Regions from separate parts of the Janthinobacterium sp. PSPC1-1 genome, predicted to be linked through region 2. Evidence: predicted binding sites of a transcription regulator. Region 2 holds the regulator's gene; the other holds the start of a gene.
What was found. The regulator FliA, encoded in region 2, starts transcription of late flagellar genes. The targets are predictions, from matches to a motif close to CTAAAGTTTNNNNNNNNNNNGCCGNTA.
Positions count from the first base shown of each region.

Region 1 (6,482 bases), on a different contig from region 2:
TGCGCCTTGCTGGCATCCGACTGGCAAGTGGCGGCCCTGTGGCAGGCGCATCAGGATGGTGAAGAGCAGGGGATGTTTCCGCAGGATATGCAGGTGGCCAGCTGGACATTGGTATGCCGGGCGCGCTGGAAGGCGCAGGTGCTGAGAGTGGATGCGGCGGCGCATGCGGCCTTGCTGGCCTTGCGGCAGGGGCAAACGTTTGGCGCCGCGCTCGATGCGGCGTTCGAGCGGGACCCGGCCTTCGACCTGGCGGCACACCTGCGCCAGTGGCTGGCGCATGCGGTATTGGCGGCGTGACTGTTTACTCGAAGGCCCGCAGCAGGCGCGCTTCGCCCGTCTGATCGCGGTACAAGGCATTCGCGGCCAGGGTGGCGTCCATCATGCGCGTCACTTGCTCCTCTTCAAAGCGGGCCAGTTCGGCCGTGGCCGCGACGAGGGCCAGTTCCAGCCTGGCGCGCGCGCTCTGATACAGGCTGCTGGTGTACTTGTCTGTGTTACGCAGTAATTCTTCCGCGTTTTCTATCACCTGGCGCAAGTCGCCGATCAGGCGTTCCTGGCTGCGCGTACCTTGTGCGGGCTGGTCCATGGCGCTTCCCTTCTGCAATCGATATTTATCTGGCAATAACGACGTGTTGCAGCTTGATCCGGGCAGCCGGGCTGGCAGGCAGGTTGGCTGGACGCATGGGTCTGCTTTCGCACCCCATGCCGGGATCAGGCGGGAGCGACGACCGTGATACGGATATCGCCCACGCTGACGACCTGGCCCGCGCGGATCTTGGCTGTCTTGCGCAATTCCTTCTTGCCATCGACCTTCACCACGCCGCTATCGACCATGACCTTGCCTGCGCCACCGCTGTCGCATAAGCCGACCAGCTTCAACAGCTGGTTCAGCTCGACGAACTCGGATGTTAAATCAAAGCTTACTTTTTGCATTGTATCCCTTATTGCAACGATGTGTTTTCAACACTGAAAGACAGTGTCAACTAAGGTCATAGTTTACATGAAGCGAGGGATAATGCAGGCTGAGCCTTAACTTTTGTTGGGCTGCGTCATCTCCAGTGGCACGATCCACGCACTGAATTGCTCTTCCGTCACAAAGCCCAGGGCCAGTGCCGCTTGCTTCAGGGTCGTGCCTTCATGCTGGGCCTGCTTGGCGATTTGCGCCGCCTTGTCGTAGCCGATGTGGGGCGCCAGGGCCGTGACCAGCATCAGGGAACGTTCCATCAGTTCGGCGATGCGACCACGGTTCGGCGCGATGCCGTGCGCGCAATGCACGTCGAAGCTGCGCATGCCGTCGCCCAGCAGGCGCGCGCTTTGCAGGAAGTTGTGCGCAATCAAGGGCTTGAAGACGTTCAGCTCGAAATTGCCCGAGGCGCCGCCCACCGTGATGGCCACGTCGTTGCCGAACACCTGGCAGCACAGCATGGTCAGTGCTTCGCACTGGGTGGGATTGACCTTGCCCGGCATGATGGAACTGCCTGGCTCGTTTTCAGGGATGGTGATTTCACCGAGGCCGGAACGGGGGCCGGACGCCATCCAGCGCACGTCGTTGGCGATTTTCATCAGCGCCGTGGCCAGGGTTTTTAAAGCGCCATGGGCGGCGACGAGCGCATCGTGGGCGGCCAGGGCGGCAAACTTGTTGCTGGCCGTCTCGAACGGCTGGCCTGTCAGGCGCGCCAGTTCCGCCGCAACGCGGCCGGCAAATTCCACGTGGGCATTCAATCCCGTGCCCACGGCCGTGCCGCCGGCGGCCAGCTGCAGCAGCGGCGGCAACGCTGCCGTGATGATGTGCTCGGCAAAGTCGAGCTGCGCCACATAGCCGGAAAATTCCTGGCCCAGGGTCAAGGGCGTGGCATCCTGCAAATGGGTGCGGCCGATCTTGACGATGTCGGCAAACTCCGTGGCCTTCGCGTCGAGCGTGGCGCGCAGTTGGCGCAGCGGCGGCAAGACCGTATTGGCGACGCTCAGGGCGGCCGCCACATGGATGGCGGTGGGGAAGATATCGTTCGAGGACTGGCCCAGGTTGACGTCGTCGTTCGGGTGCAGCAGGCGCGCCTCTCCCCGCAAGCCGCCGATCAGCTCGGAACCGCGGTTGGCCAGCACTTCATTCATGTTCATATTGCTTTGCGTGCCGGAGCCCGTCTGCCAGACGGCCAGCGGGAATTCTGCGTCATGCTTGCCGGCCAGCACTTCGTCGGCTGCTTGCGTGATGGCGATGGCCTTCTTGCCATCCAATAGGCCCAGGTCCAGGTTGACGTGGGCGGCCGCGCGCTTGACGGTGGCCAGGGCGGCGATCAGTTCAGGCGGCATCTTTTCCGTGGAGATATGGAAGTGCTCAAGCGAGCGCTGTGTTTGCGCTCCCCAAAGCCGGTCGGCGGGTACGTCGATCGGGCCGAAACTGTCGCGTTCGATTCTGCTACTCATGGCATCCCTTTCATCGATGGAGGTGGATCGAGTGTACTCCAGACGTCAAAAAGACACAGGATGATGCTGTATTGCATCATTTTTGCCATGGCCCATCTATATTTTTGCGATTTCCTGCCGTTAAAGAGAGACGAGTTCCCTTTATTTATCTTGTTATCAAAGCGATCAGTCCATGCAAAGCAGCATTGTTCCCCGTTGGTCCCTGATCGCGTGCGCCGCCGCCAGCCTGGCCTTGCCGCCCGTGATGGCGGCCGAACTGGGCGAGATGGCGGTGCTGTCGCATGTGGGGCAGCCCTTGCTGGCCGAGATTGAATTGACGGCTCTGGTGCCCGAAGATGTCAACGGCGTAAGCGTGCGCCTGGCCTCGCCCGATGTGTATCGGGGCGGCGGCATCGGCATGGACCCGGCCTTGCAAACCTTGACGATCAGCCCGCTGGAGCGGGGTGGGCGGCAGTATGTGCGCGTGACTACCCGGCAAGCGATCCAGGCGGGTCATGTGCATTTGTATTTGTTATTGGGCAGTGGTAGCGGCGCCGTCGTGCGCCTCGGTACGTTGTGGCTGACGCCGGCACCACCTGTCGCTGCCGCCGCCGCTGCCAGTGCGCCGGTCCGGCCCGTCATTCCGGCGCCCGTGCCTGTACCGCTGCCGCGCGCTGCGCCCGGCGCGCCGCCGCCCGATGCCGCCGCGCTGGCAGCCCGCGCGCGCGCCGAGGGTCTGGTGCGTCCGGCGCGCGTGTTTGTGCCGCCGCCCGCCGCGCCCATGGCGGCTGCCCCGGCGCTGCGCCCGCCGCCGTTGCGCCGCGCCAGGGCGCCCGTCGCCGCCTGCGCGCCCCAGGTGGATGCTGGGCAGGCGCAAGCGTGCGTGGCGCTGGATGAGAAAAACGCGGCCCTGAATGAAAAGCTGGGTGAATTGGAAGGCAAGATCGGCGCCTTGCAAAAAGCGCTGGCGCTGCCCGCCGCCACCACCGATGCCGTTTCCCCTGCTGTTGCGCCGGCCGTGGCGGAAGCGCCCCATGCCAAGCCTCAGCCCCTGCACGCGACGCCGGCAGCCGACAAGGACAAGGGCAAGGCAGCGGGCGGCAATGGCTTGCTGTGGCTGGGGTTTGGCACCGTGGCCTTCCTGTTGTTGACGGCGCTCATCGTGTATGTCGTGCGCAAGCACAAGCAAGCGGCGGGGCCGGGCGCGCCGTCGAAGTACTGGGTCCTGCTGCGCAAGCCGTTCGGCCGCAAGAAAGAAGTGCCGGTGCTGACGGAGGCGGTGGGGGAAGAAGTGGCCGAGGCGGAAGCGGAGCCGTTCTCGCGTTAATGCTGCTGCAAGACCGCGCTAAAAAATTTGATATAAAAAAAGATATTCAAAAAAGACAGAAAGTACCTGACTATCGTGTTGCCTATTTTTCAAAGATGGTGATATGATTAACTCAGTGGACTTGCTCTACGACAAAACAGTCCCAGCCTGTCGCAGTCACCAACGATAGTGTGGCGCGGCAAAACAGGTGTAGCGTTGCATAAACGCCTGGGTCTGGAAGCGGTTTGCGATGCCGACGATGTGCTCGCGAACGCCGGATGCAACCGGCAGCGAGGCGAACCCAGGAGATACCTGGGGTTCGCCTTCCAAATTTCCCCTCCTTGCTTTTTGAGTGCCGCAGATGGCGCGCTCCCTGGCACGGCGGCAGACGTAAAAAAAGCACCCGAGGGTGCTTTTATCGTTTTTGGCGTGGCAAGCTTGCATATTGAATTACATGCGAGCGTGCGATCCTGGCATGGAATTCGACAGCTGCGTCATCCATGGTTCCGTGATGGCGCGGATTTCGCGGTCATTCGCCAGGATTTGCTTGAGCAAATCGATCTTGCGCAGGCGCGAGGCGCCCGCCAGGGCAGGTACGCTGCCCGCCATGGTCATGCTGGCGGCGCTGGCGCACTGGTTTTCCAGGGTATCCAGGCCATCCCAGTCGCTCGAACGTGCGGCCACAACCATTTTTTTGGTCATTCCTGCAATATTTTCATACATCGAGAGAACGTCGTTGGAGGTCATGAGCACACCCGTAACTAGTGAATGGATTACCGCTTGTCCAGATTAGCGGCAGGTTCAGCGGGAACTTGAGGGTGTTTTTGAAAAAAAAGTAAAAATAATGTGTATGGTTTTGGCTGGCCGCCGGAATCGCCCGCAAAACCCGCATGGATGCTGGGGTGACGACTCCGGCCGCGATTGGTTTATTTGACGAGTTCTTCCAGTCCCGCGCTCAGTTCGGCAGGCGGCGGCATCCTGTCCACCAGCACCGAGGGCGGCAAACCGAGCGCTTCAGCCACTTCATTCGGGTAGCAGGCGATGATTTCTTCATTGCTCAACTGGTTTTCATCGATGCGCGCGCGCCAGGCGGCCAGGTGCACGATGGCGGCCAGGCGGTTCAAGGGCGCCTTGGCCAGCGGATCTGGAAAGGCGGCGATGGCCTCGGCAAAGGTGGCGGGGAGCTTCCAGCGGCGCGTCAGTTCGGCGCCCACTTGCGCATAGTCATAGCCCAGCGACACCCGTTCCGCATCGAGCCGGCGCGCATCGAGCGGCGGCGCGATCTTGTCGAGCTGCATGGCTTGCTCGGGCATGGCGGCATGGATCACCAGTTGACCGATTGCATGCATCATGCCGACGGTGAACGCCAGGTCCTGGTTGTCGCCCGTCTGCCTGGCGATCCAGCGGGCCGACACGGCGCTGTGCAGGCTGTAGCGCCAGAACTGCGGCAGATCCAGGCCGGGCACGGTCTTGTAGCCGCTGACCAGGCCCGAGCTGATGACGAGGGTGCGCACGGTCACAAAACCGAGCATCAGCACGGCGTCTTCCACCGTGCCGACGCTGCGCGAGACGTGGTAATAGGCCGAGTTGGCCAGCCGCAGCAGCTTGGCGCTCAGCACCGGGTCCGCTCCCAGTTGGCGCGCGATGTCTTCGGTGGCAATGGCGGGGTTGTCGAAACTGCGCACCAGTTCATTGACGATCTTCGGGGCGACAGGCAGGGCGTGGGGTTGCTGGAACAGCGCTTCCAGTTGCATGGCAATCTCCTTTGGCGTACACGCGGCACGGGGTCGTGCAACTATAAGCCGATTTTTGTCCCCATGAAAAAAAGTTTGGGGATGGTTGTCGGGCCCAAAAAAGATATGATTTCAGGCTATGATTTTGGCTATTTTCATCGAAAGGATCGCCATGCACGGTTTGCGTTTTTTCTGGTCCCGGACGCCAGTCCAGGCTGCCATCGTCCTCGCCCTGGCCGGCGTCTCGCTGGCCGGTTTCCCGGCCCAGGCGCACGGCCAGGCCGCCGGCTCCACTGCCGCTGTCCCCGTCAAAGTCTTGCCTGGCGACGACTTCTATGACTACGTGAATGGCGACTGGCTGCGCAGCACGCAGATTCCCGCCGACCGCAGCAGCTGGGGCTCGTTCGCCATCCTTGCCAACGCGACCAACGAGCGCATCATCGGCCTCGTCGAAGACCTGGCGGCCGCGTCACAGGCGGATGCCTCCGCGCGCCAGGTCAGCGATTTTTACCGTTCCTGGATGGATGAAGCGGCTATCGAAGCGAAAGGCTGGGCGCCGATCAAGCCACTATTGAGCAAGATCAATGGCATACGCGACCAGGCGGGCCTGGCCCGCGCGCTGGGCGAGAGCTTGCGCGCCGATGTCGATCCGCTCAACGCCACCAATTTTTATACGGAAAACCTGTTCGGCCTGTGGGTGGCGCAAGACTTGAACGACACCACACGCAATGTGGCCTATCTGCTGCAGGGCGGGCTGGGCTTGCCGGACCGCGCCTTCTACCAGGGCGACAGCGCGCGCATGCAGGGCTTGCGCACGGGCTACCAGGCGCATATCGCCGCCATGCTCAAGCAGGCCGGCTACAGCGATGCGCCGGCCCGCGCCGCGCGCGTGTTTGCGCTGGAGCAGCAGATTGCCGCCAGTCACGCCAGCCGCGAAGATTCGGCCGATGTGGCCAAGGGCAATAACGCGTGGCGCGCCGCCGACTTCGCCAGCAAGGCGCCGGGCCTGGACTGGAAAGCCTTCTTCCAGGCGGCCGGCC
Region 1 is NZ_JAFCWP010000005.1:230,570-237,051, reverse strand. Features, by position in the region: gene ACP7EG_RS17750 (DUF692 family multinuclear iron-containing protein) at 1-297, shown strand, start outside; gene ACP7EG_RS17745 (hypothetical protein) at 302-586, opposite strand; gene ACP7EG_RS17740 (RNA-binding S4 domain-containing protein) at 712-933, opposite strand; gene fumC (class II fumarate hydratase) at 1,030-2,424, opposite strand; gene ACP7EG_RS17730 (type IV pilus assembly protein FimV) at 2,597-3,730, shown strand; gene ACP7EG_RS17725 (hypothetical protein) at 3,887-4,039, opposite strand; gene ACP7EG_RS17720 (flagellar protein FliT) at 4,160-4,399, opposite strand; gene ACP7EG_RS17715 (HDOD domain-containing protein) at 4,636-5,463, opposite strand; gene ACP7EG_RS17710 (M13 family metallopeptidase) at 5,615-6,482, shown strand, end outside.
Region 1: a site for FliA is predicted at 4,500-4,526, ahead of ACP7EG_RS17720 (flagellar protein FliT). Genes of this name have one in related genera too.

Region 2 (6,482 bases):
GTCCGGCCGCCCCGGCCCAGCGCCCGGCTGCGCCACGTCCTGCCGCACCGCGCCAGGCTGCCGGCGAGCCAGTGGACATGGCCCGCATGCAGCAGATGATGGCCAGCGCGCTGGCGCACGTCAAAGAGAACGCCGCCGCCGAGATGAGCGGCATGATGAATGAAATCCGCGCCATGCGCGGCATGATGGAAACCCAGCTGGCGGAAATCTCGTGGGGCTCGACGCAACAGCGCGAGCCGCAAAAAGCCGTGGTGCTGCGCGAAATGCTGGCCGCCGGTTTCTCGGCCAGCCTGGCGCGCTACCTGATCGACAAGCTGCCCGCCGGCCTCGATGGCGCGCAAAGCATGCGCTGGATCAAGACTGTCCTCAGCCGTAACCTGAATACGGTCGCCAATGAAGACGCCATGCTGGAGCAGGGCGGCGTGTTTGCGCTGGTCGGCCCGACCGGTGTCGGCAAGACCACCAGCACGGCCAAGCTGGCGGCCCGCTGCGTGATGCGCCACGGCCCGGAAAAGTTGGCCCTGATCACCACGGACGCCTATCGTATCGGCGCGCACGAACAGTTGCGCATCTACGGCAAGATCCTCGGCGTGATGGTGCATTCGGTGAAGGATGAAGCGGACTTGCGCATCGCCCTGAAAGAATTGAAGAACAAGCACACGGTGCTGATCGATACGGTGGGCGTGAGCCAGCGCGACCAGATGGTGACGGAACAGGTGGCCATGCTGTCGGGCGCCGGCGCCGACGTGAAACGTTTGCTGTGCCTGAACTCCACGGCGACGCAGGAAACCTTGAACGAAGTGGTGCGCGCCTACCAGGGCAGCGGCCTGGCCGGCTGCATCATGACCAAGCTCGATGAAGCGGCCTCGATCGGCAATGTGCTCGACGTGGTGATCCGCCAGAAACTCAACCTGTTTTATGTGTCGAACGGCCAGCGCGTGCCGGAAGACCTGTACTTGGCCGACCGCGGCTACCTGATCGACCGCGCCTTCAAGCTCAAGCGCGATGCGGCGGCGACGCAGTTTTCCGATGCCGAACTGCCGCTGTTGATGGCGCAGGCGGCCGCCCGCAACAATGAAGCGCGCGGGGTGCGCCTTGGCTAATTTCGATTTCGACCAGGCCGAAGGCTTGCGCCGCATGCTGGCTGGCCCGCAGCCGCGCGTGATGACATTTTTATCAGCCACGCCGCAGGACGACAAGGGCGCCATGCTGGTCAACCTGGGCGCCTCGCTGGTCTACGGCGGCAATGACGTGCTGTTGCTCGACGCCAGCGGCGGCAGCGACGGCGTCGCCGCGCGCCTGGGACTGGCGCACGGCGCCAGCCTGCGCGACGTGGCGCGCCAGCAGTGCGCCTTGAACCAGGTCATCCACCAGGTGCCGCAAGGCTTCGGCGTGGCCAGCCTGGGCGCGCGCAACCACCTGATGGACAGCATGGACTATGCGGGCGAGGAAGAACTGCGCCGCCTGGGCAAGACCTTCGAGGTGCTGGCGCGCCAGAGCGGCATCGTGCTGGTCGATGGCATCATGGCCGACGAAGGCGATTGCTTCCCCGTGCCGCTGATGGCCTCGTCCGATATCGTGGTGCAAGTGTCGACCAGTGCCACCTCGATCAAGGCCGCGTACTGCCTGATCAAGCGCCTGAGCCAGGAGCTGGGACGCCGTCCGTTCGGCATTCTCGTCACCGGCGCTTCCGAATCCGAGGCAAAAGTGGTATACGATAATATGGCGCAGGCGGCGAGCCGCTATCTGGCCGTGAAACTGACCTCGATGGGATCGGTGCCTGCCGATGAGTATCTGCACCGCGCGGCGCGTCTGGGCCGCAGCGTGGTCGATGCCTTTCCGCTGGCGGGAGCCTCGGTGGCGTTTCGCGGACTGGCCGAGCGGCTGGCCCGTTCGGCGGCGCCGGTGCTCGGTGGCACCTTGTATCAGACGGGGAGCCCGCACCAGTTCAGCGTCTGAATCCATCATCAGCACACGATAGCAGTTAAAACAATAAGCAGCCTATGTACACGGTCAAAGGGAAATCGAACAAGGACTATTTGCTGACGGAGCACATTCCGCTGGTGAAGCGTCTGGCGCACCATATGAAGGCGAAATTGCCGCCTTCGGTCGAGGTCGATGACCTGATCCAGGCCGGCATGATCGGCCTGCTCGACGCCATCAGCCGCTATGAAGAGACGCATGGCGCGCAGTTCGAGACGTATGCCGTGCTGCGCATCCGCGGCGCCATGCTCGACGAATTGCGCACCAGCGACTGGCTGCCGCGCAGCATGCGCCAGAACATGCGCAAGATCGAAGAGGCGATGAGCATTTTGCAGCAGCGCCTGGGACACCCGCCGACGGAGTCGGAAGTGGCAAAATTGCTGAAAATGTCGCTGGTCGACTACCAGGAAATGCTGGGCGACGGCGGCGGCCACCAGTTGCTGTACTACGAAGACTTTCATGACCCGGACGGCAATGACAGCTTTCTCGACCGCCATTGCGTGGACGAGAACAGCGACCCCTTGCGGTCCCTGCTCGATACCGATTTCCGGCAATCCGTGATCGATGCCATCGACGCGCTGCCGCCACGCGAGAAAATGCTCATGGGCCTGTACTACGAAGAAGAGCTGAACCTGAAGGAGATCGGTGCGGTGATGGGCGTGTCCGAATCGCGCGTCTCGCAGCTGCATACCCAGGCCGTCGCGCGCCTGCGGGCAACCTTGAGGGAGCTGGCGTGGACTGGTCCAGCGTAATCGGGCTGGCGCTGGCGCTGGCGGGCCTCTTGGTCGGCCAGGCACTGGAAGGCGGCAAGATGGCCTCCCTGCTGCAGCCGGCCGCCTTTGCCATCGTGGTCATTGGCACCTTCGGCGCCGTGCTGCTGCAAACGCGGCTGCGCACCTTCGTGCGCGGCCTGGAAATGCTGCGCTGGGTCTTCCTGCCGCCAGCCGACACGCGTGCCGCGCTGGCGCGCGACATCGGGCAATGGAGTTTGACGGCGCGCCGCGATGGCCCGCTGGCGCTCGAACGCCTGATGGAGAACACGGCCGACCGCTTCAATGCCAAGGGCTTGCGCATGATCGTCGACGGCATCGCGCCCGACAAGCTGCGCCAGTTGCTCGACGTGGAAATCTCCGCCTACGAGATGGCCGAACGCCAGGCCGTCAAGGTGTGGGAATCGGCGGCCGGCTATTCGCCCACCATCGGCATCCTGGGCGCCGTGCTGGGCCTGATCCACGTGATGGAAAACCTCACCGACCCGAGTAAATTAGGCAGCGGCATCGCCGTGGCGTTTGTCTCGACGATTTATGGCGTGGGCCTGGCCAATCTGCTGTTCCTGCCGGTGGCAAATAAACTCAAGGCCATCGTCTCGCGCCGGGTACTGCAGTATGAAATCACGGCCGCCGTGCTGTACGACATCGCCACGGGCGACCACACGCGCATCATCGAAGAGCGCGTGGCCAGCCTGCTGCACGAGCACTGAGCATGATGCGGCGCGCGCGCAGGAAGTATGACGAGGAGCCGGACAACCAGGACCGCTGGCTGATCTCGTATGCCGACTTCATCACCTTGCTGTTCGCCTTTTTCGTCGTCATGTACGCGATTTCGCAAGTCAACGAAGGTAAATACCGCGTCTTCCAGAATGCCATCGGCCAGGCCTTCAGCCTGGAAAAGGGCGCGCCGCCCATCATCATGGAAGCGCCGCAAGCCATTGCGCTGCCGAACCCAGCCCTGAAACGCCGCACGGAAGCCATCCGCCGCGAGCGCGAACACATGACGCGCCTGGCGCAGGACCTGACGTCCACGCTGGCGCCGCTGGTCAAGGAAGGCAAGGTGCGGGTGACGCAGACGAGCCGCGGCGTGAGCGTGGAAATCAATGCCAGCGTGCTGTTCGACCCGGGCGCCGCAGGGCTGACGATGGAGTCGGACCAGGCCTTGCGCGCCGTGGCCGTGCTGCTCAAGGATGACACGCACGACGTGCAGGTGGAAGGACATACGGATGTGCAGCCGATCAGTAATTCGACCTTTGCCTCGAACTGGGAATTGTCGGCCGCGCGCGCCAGCGCCGTGGTGCGCCTGTTCATCGCCAGCGGCGTGCAAGCGTCGCGCCTGACGGCCGTGGGCCATGCCGACAACATCCCCGTGGCGCCGAACGAAACGCCGGAAGGGCGCGCGCGCAACCGCAGGGTCGCCGTGACGATTTTGTCGGGCATCCCCGAGACGGTGACGGAAGTGCCGACGCCGCCCGTCGCACCGGCACCTGCTCCCGCCAACTGAACCCGGCGCTTGGTACAATCGCGCCTTCTCCCTTTTTATCTCTCCATCATGAAAAGCAGTTCCCTGGGCGGTCTCGTGTATTCCACTGAAACGGGCCGCATGTGTCCCGCCTGCCGCCAGCCGCTGGCGCAATGCGCGTGCAAGGCGCAGGCCAAGGTGGCGCCTGCGGGCGATGGCGTGGTGCGCGTGTCGCGCCAGACCAAGGGCCGCGGCGGCAAGAGCGTCAGCGTGGTGAAAGGCCTGGCGCTGGACGCCATCGCGCTGGCCCTGCTGGGCAAGCAGCTGCGCACGCAATGCGGCTCGGGCGGCACCGTCAAGGATGGCGTGATCGAAGTGCAGGGCGACCACGTGGACACCATCGTGGCCGCGCTGGCCAAACTGGGCCACCAAGCGAAAAAAGCCGGCGGCTGATTGCCCGCGCCGCGTGCGGCATGCCGCCGCGCACCTGTGGTAACGTGCGCTTCCCATCCACGCGCATCCTCACCATGAACGTCAAATTCACCAGTATCGCCATCGCCGCTGCCATCGCGGCAGCACTGGCGTTGGCGTACTGGCCCGCACCCGACGGCGGCGCGCCGGAATCTGTGGCTATCGCTGCCGCCAGCGCACCAGCGGGGCGCAGCCTGGAATCGTATTTGCCTATCGAGGCTTCCGTCCCTGCGGCTGACGCGCCCGTTGTCGTTTCCCTGGCGCAGCGGCTCGAACGCCTGGCCGCCAGCGGCAGGCCGGAAGACGCGTATGCGGCCTACAACCTGCTCGACGACTGCATCGTCTTCCAGCGCGAGAGCCGCTTGCCGGGGCTGGAATTCGAGTTGGGACGCGAGATGACGGCGGCAGAAAAAGCCGCCCAGCAGCAGCTGTGCGCGGGCCTGACGCAGCGCCAGCGCGAGGACCGACTGGGCTACCTGGCCACTGCCGCCAAGGCGGGCGTGCCGGGCGCCGCCACCCTTTTCCTGTCGGAAGGGCCGTTCGGCGACCGCAGCGCGCTGCGCAACCGTCCCGACGATCCGCTGGTGCAGGCATGGAAGCGGCAAGCCATCGCCCAGCTGACGGCGCAGGCGGACGAAGCTGAACTCTCCAGCGTGGCTACCCTGATGATGGCCTACCTGCGCGATGGCGAGGTGGTGCAGAAAGATGCGCCGCAAGCGTATGGCTACCTGCTGGCCCTGCGCCTCGTCTACGACGACATCCTCGCTCCCGGCGCCACCAATCCGTATCAGGATGAATACTGGCACTGGCTGCAGGATGAACTGACCCCGGCGCAGCAGGCCGCCGCCGCCGCGAAGGGGCAAGCCATCGCGGCGAAATTTCGCCAGCACACGGGACGACCCGGGCACGGCTGAGCTGGCAAAGCCGCTGCGCCTTGCCGGGGGATAGGCTCTAAATAAGGGACTTAGCCGATGACGACGCGCCGGCTGGCCGTGTTCGTCGTCGGTTGGCCGCTGGGGCCGTAGAAATTGCCGCTCTGGGCCGTGGGGCGCATGGCGTTCAGGGCGCCTTGCGTGTGCAGCATGTGCTTGTTGACCAGCAGGCTGTTAAGCCGGTTCTGTTCTTTCGCTTCGCGCGTGGTGTCGAGCAGGGCTTTCCACAGGGGCGCCGCTTCGGCTTCGCTGGCGCTGATCAGCCAGTCTTCCATGCCCGCTTCGGCGGCCGTGAAACCGGCTGCCGCCAGCGCCTGGTGGCGTTGCGCCGCCAGCTGGCTCAATTGTCCGACGAGTGCCGTCTTGCGCACCGTGAGCTCCGTGATTGCATCGATGTCAGCCGCAACCAGATGCCGCTGTTCTTCTTTCATCAATGCCAGCAATGTGGTCATGAGCTGTTGCTCGTCGCGCAGGCTGGAAAACGGAGTCACTGATTGCATGAGGGAACCTATCTATTTCGTGAGTGCAGCAAGTCCTTGACTGTGTCGAGGAGACCGTCCGCCACTTTTTCAGAGTTGACCTGGAACTGGCCGTCGGCGATCGCCAGTTTGATGCGTTCGACTTTTTTCGTGTCGAACACGGCGCCGCTGCCGGCAGTTGCACTGGCCGCTAATGCCTGTCCTTGCGGCGACAGGCGTACATTGTCCGACGTCGTCGGTGTTGCCTGGGCTTTCTCGGCATTCCGGGCGCCGGAGGTATTCGCGGGCGCCACCGGCAGGCCGGGATTGCTTTTAATGGTGTTGTCGGTAATTTTCACAGCGTGATCCTCGTCTGGTCGAAGTCAAAAAACTCCGGGATATGACA
Region 2 is NZ_JAFCWP010000001.1:122,151-128,632, forward strand. Features, by position in the region: gene flhF (flagellar biosynthesis protein FlhF) at 1-1,103, shown strand, start outside; gene ACP7EG_RS00560 (MinD/ParA family ATP-binding protein) at 1,096-1,959, shown strand; gene ACP7EG_RS00565 (RNA polymerase sigma factor FliA) at 2,004-2,735, shown strand; gene ACP7EG_RS00570 (flagellar motor protein) at 2,717-3,463, shown strand; gene motD (flagellar motor protein MotD) at 3,469-4,257, shown strand; gene ACP7EG_RS00580 (translation initiation factor Sui1) at 4,306-4,668, shown strand; gene ACP7EG_RS00585 (hypothetical protein) at 4,689-5,600, shown strand; gene ACP7EG_RS00590 (flagella synthesis protein FlgN) at 5,651-6,118, opposite strand; gene flgM (flagellar biosynthesis anti-sigma factor FlgM) at 6,127-6,435, opposite strand.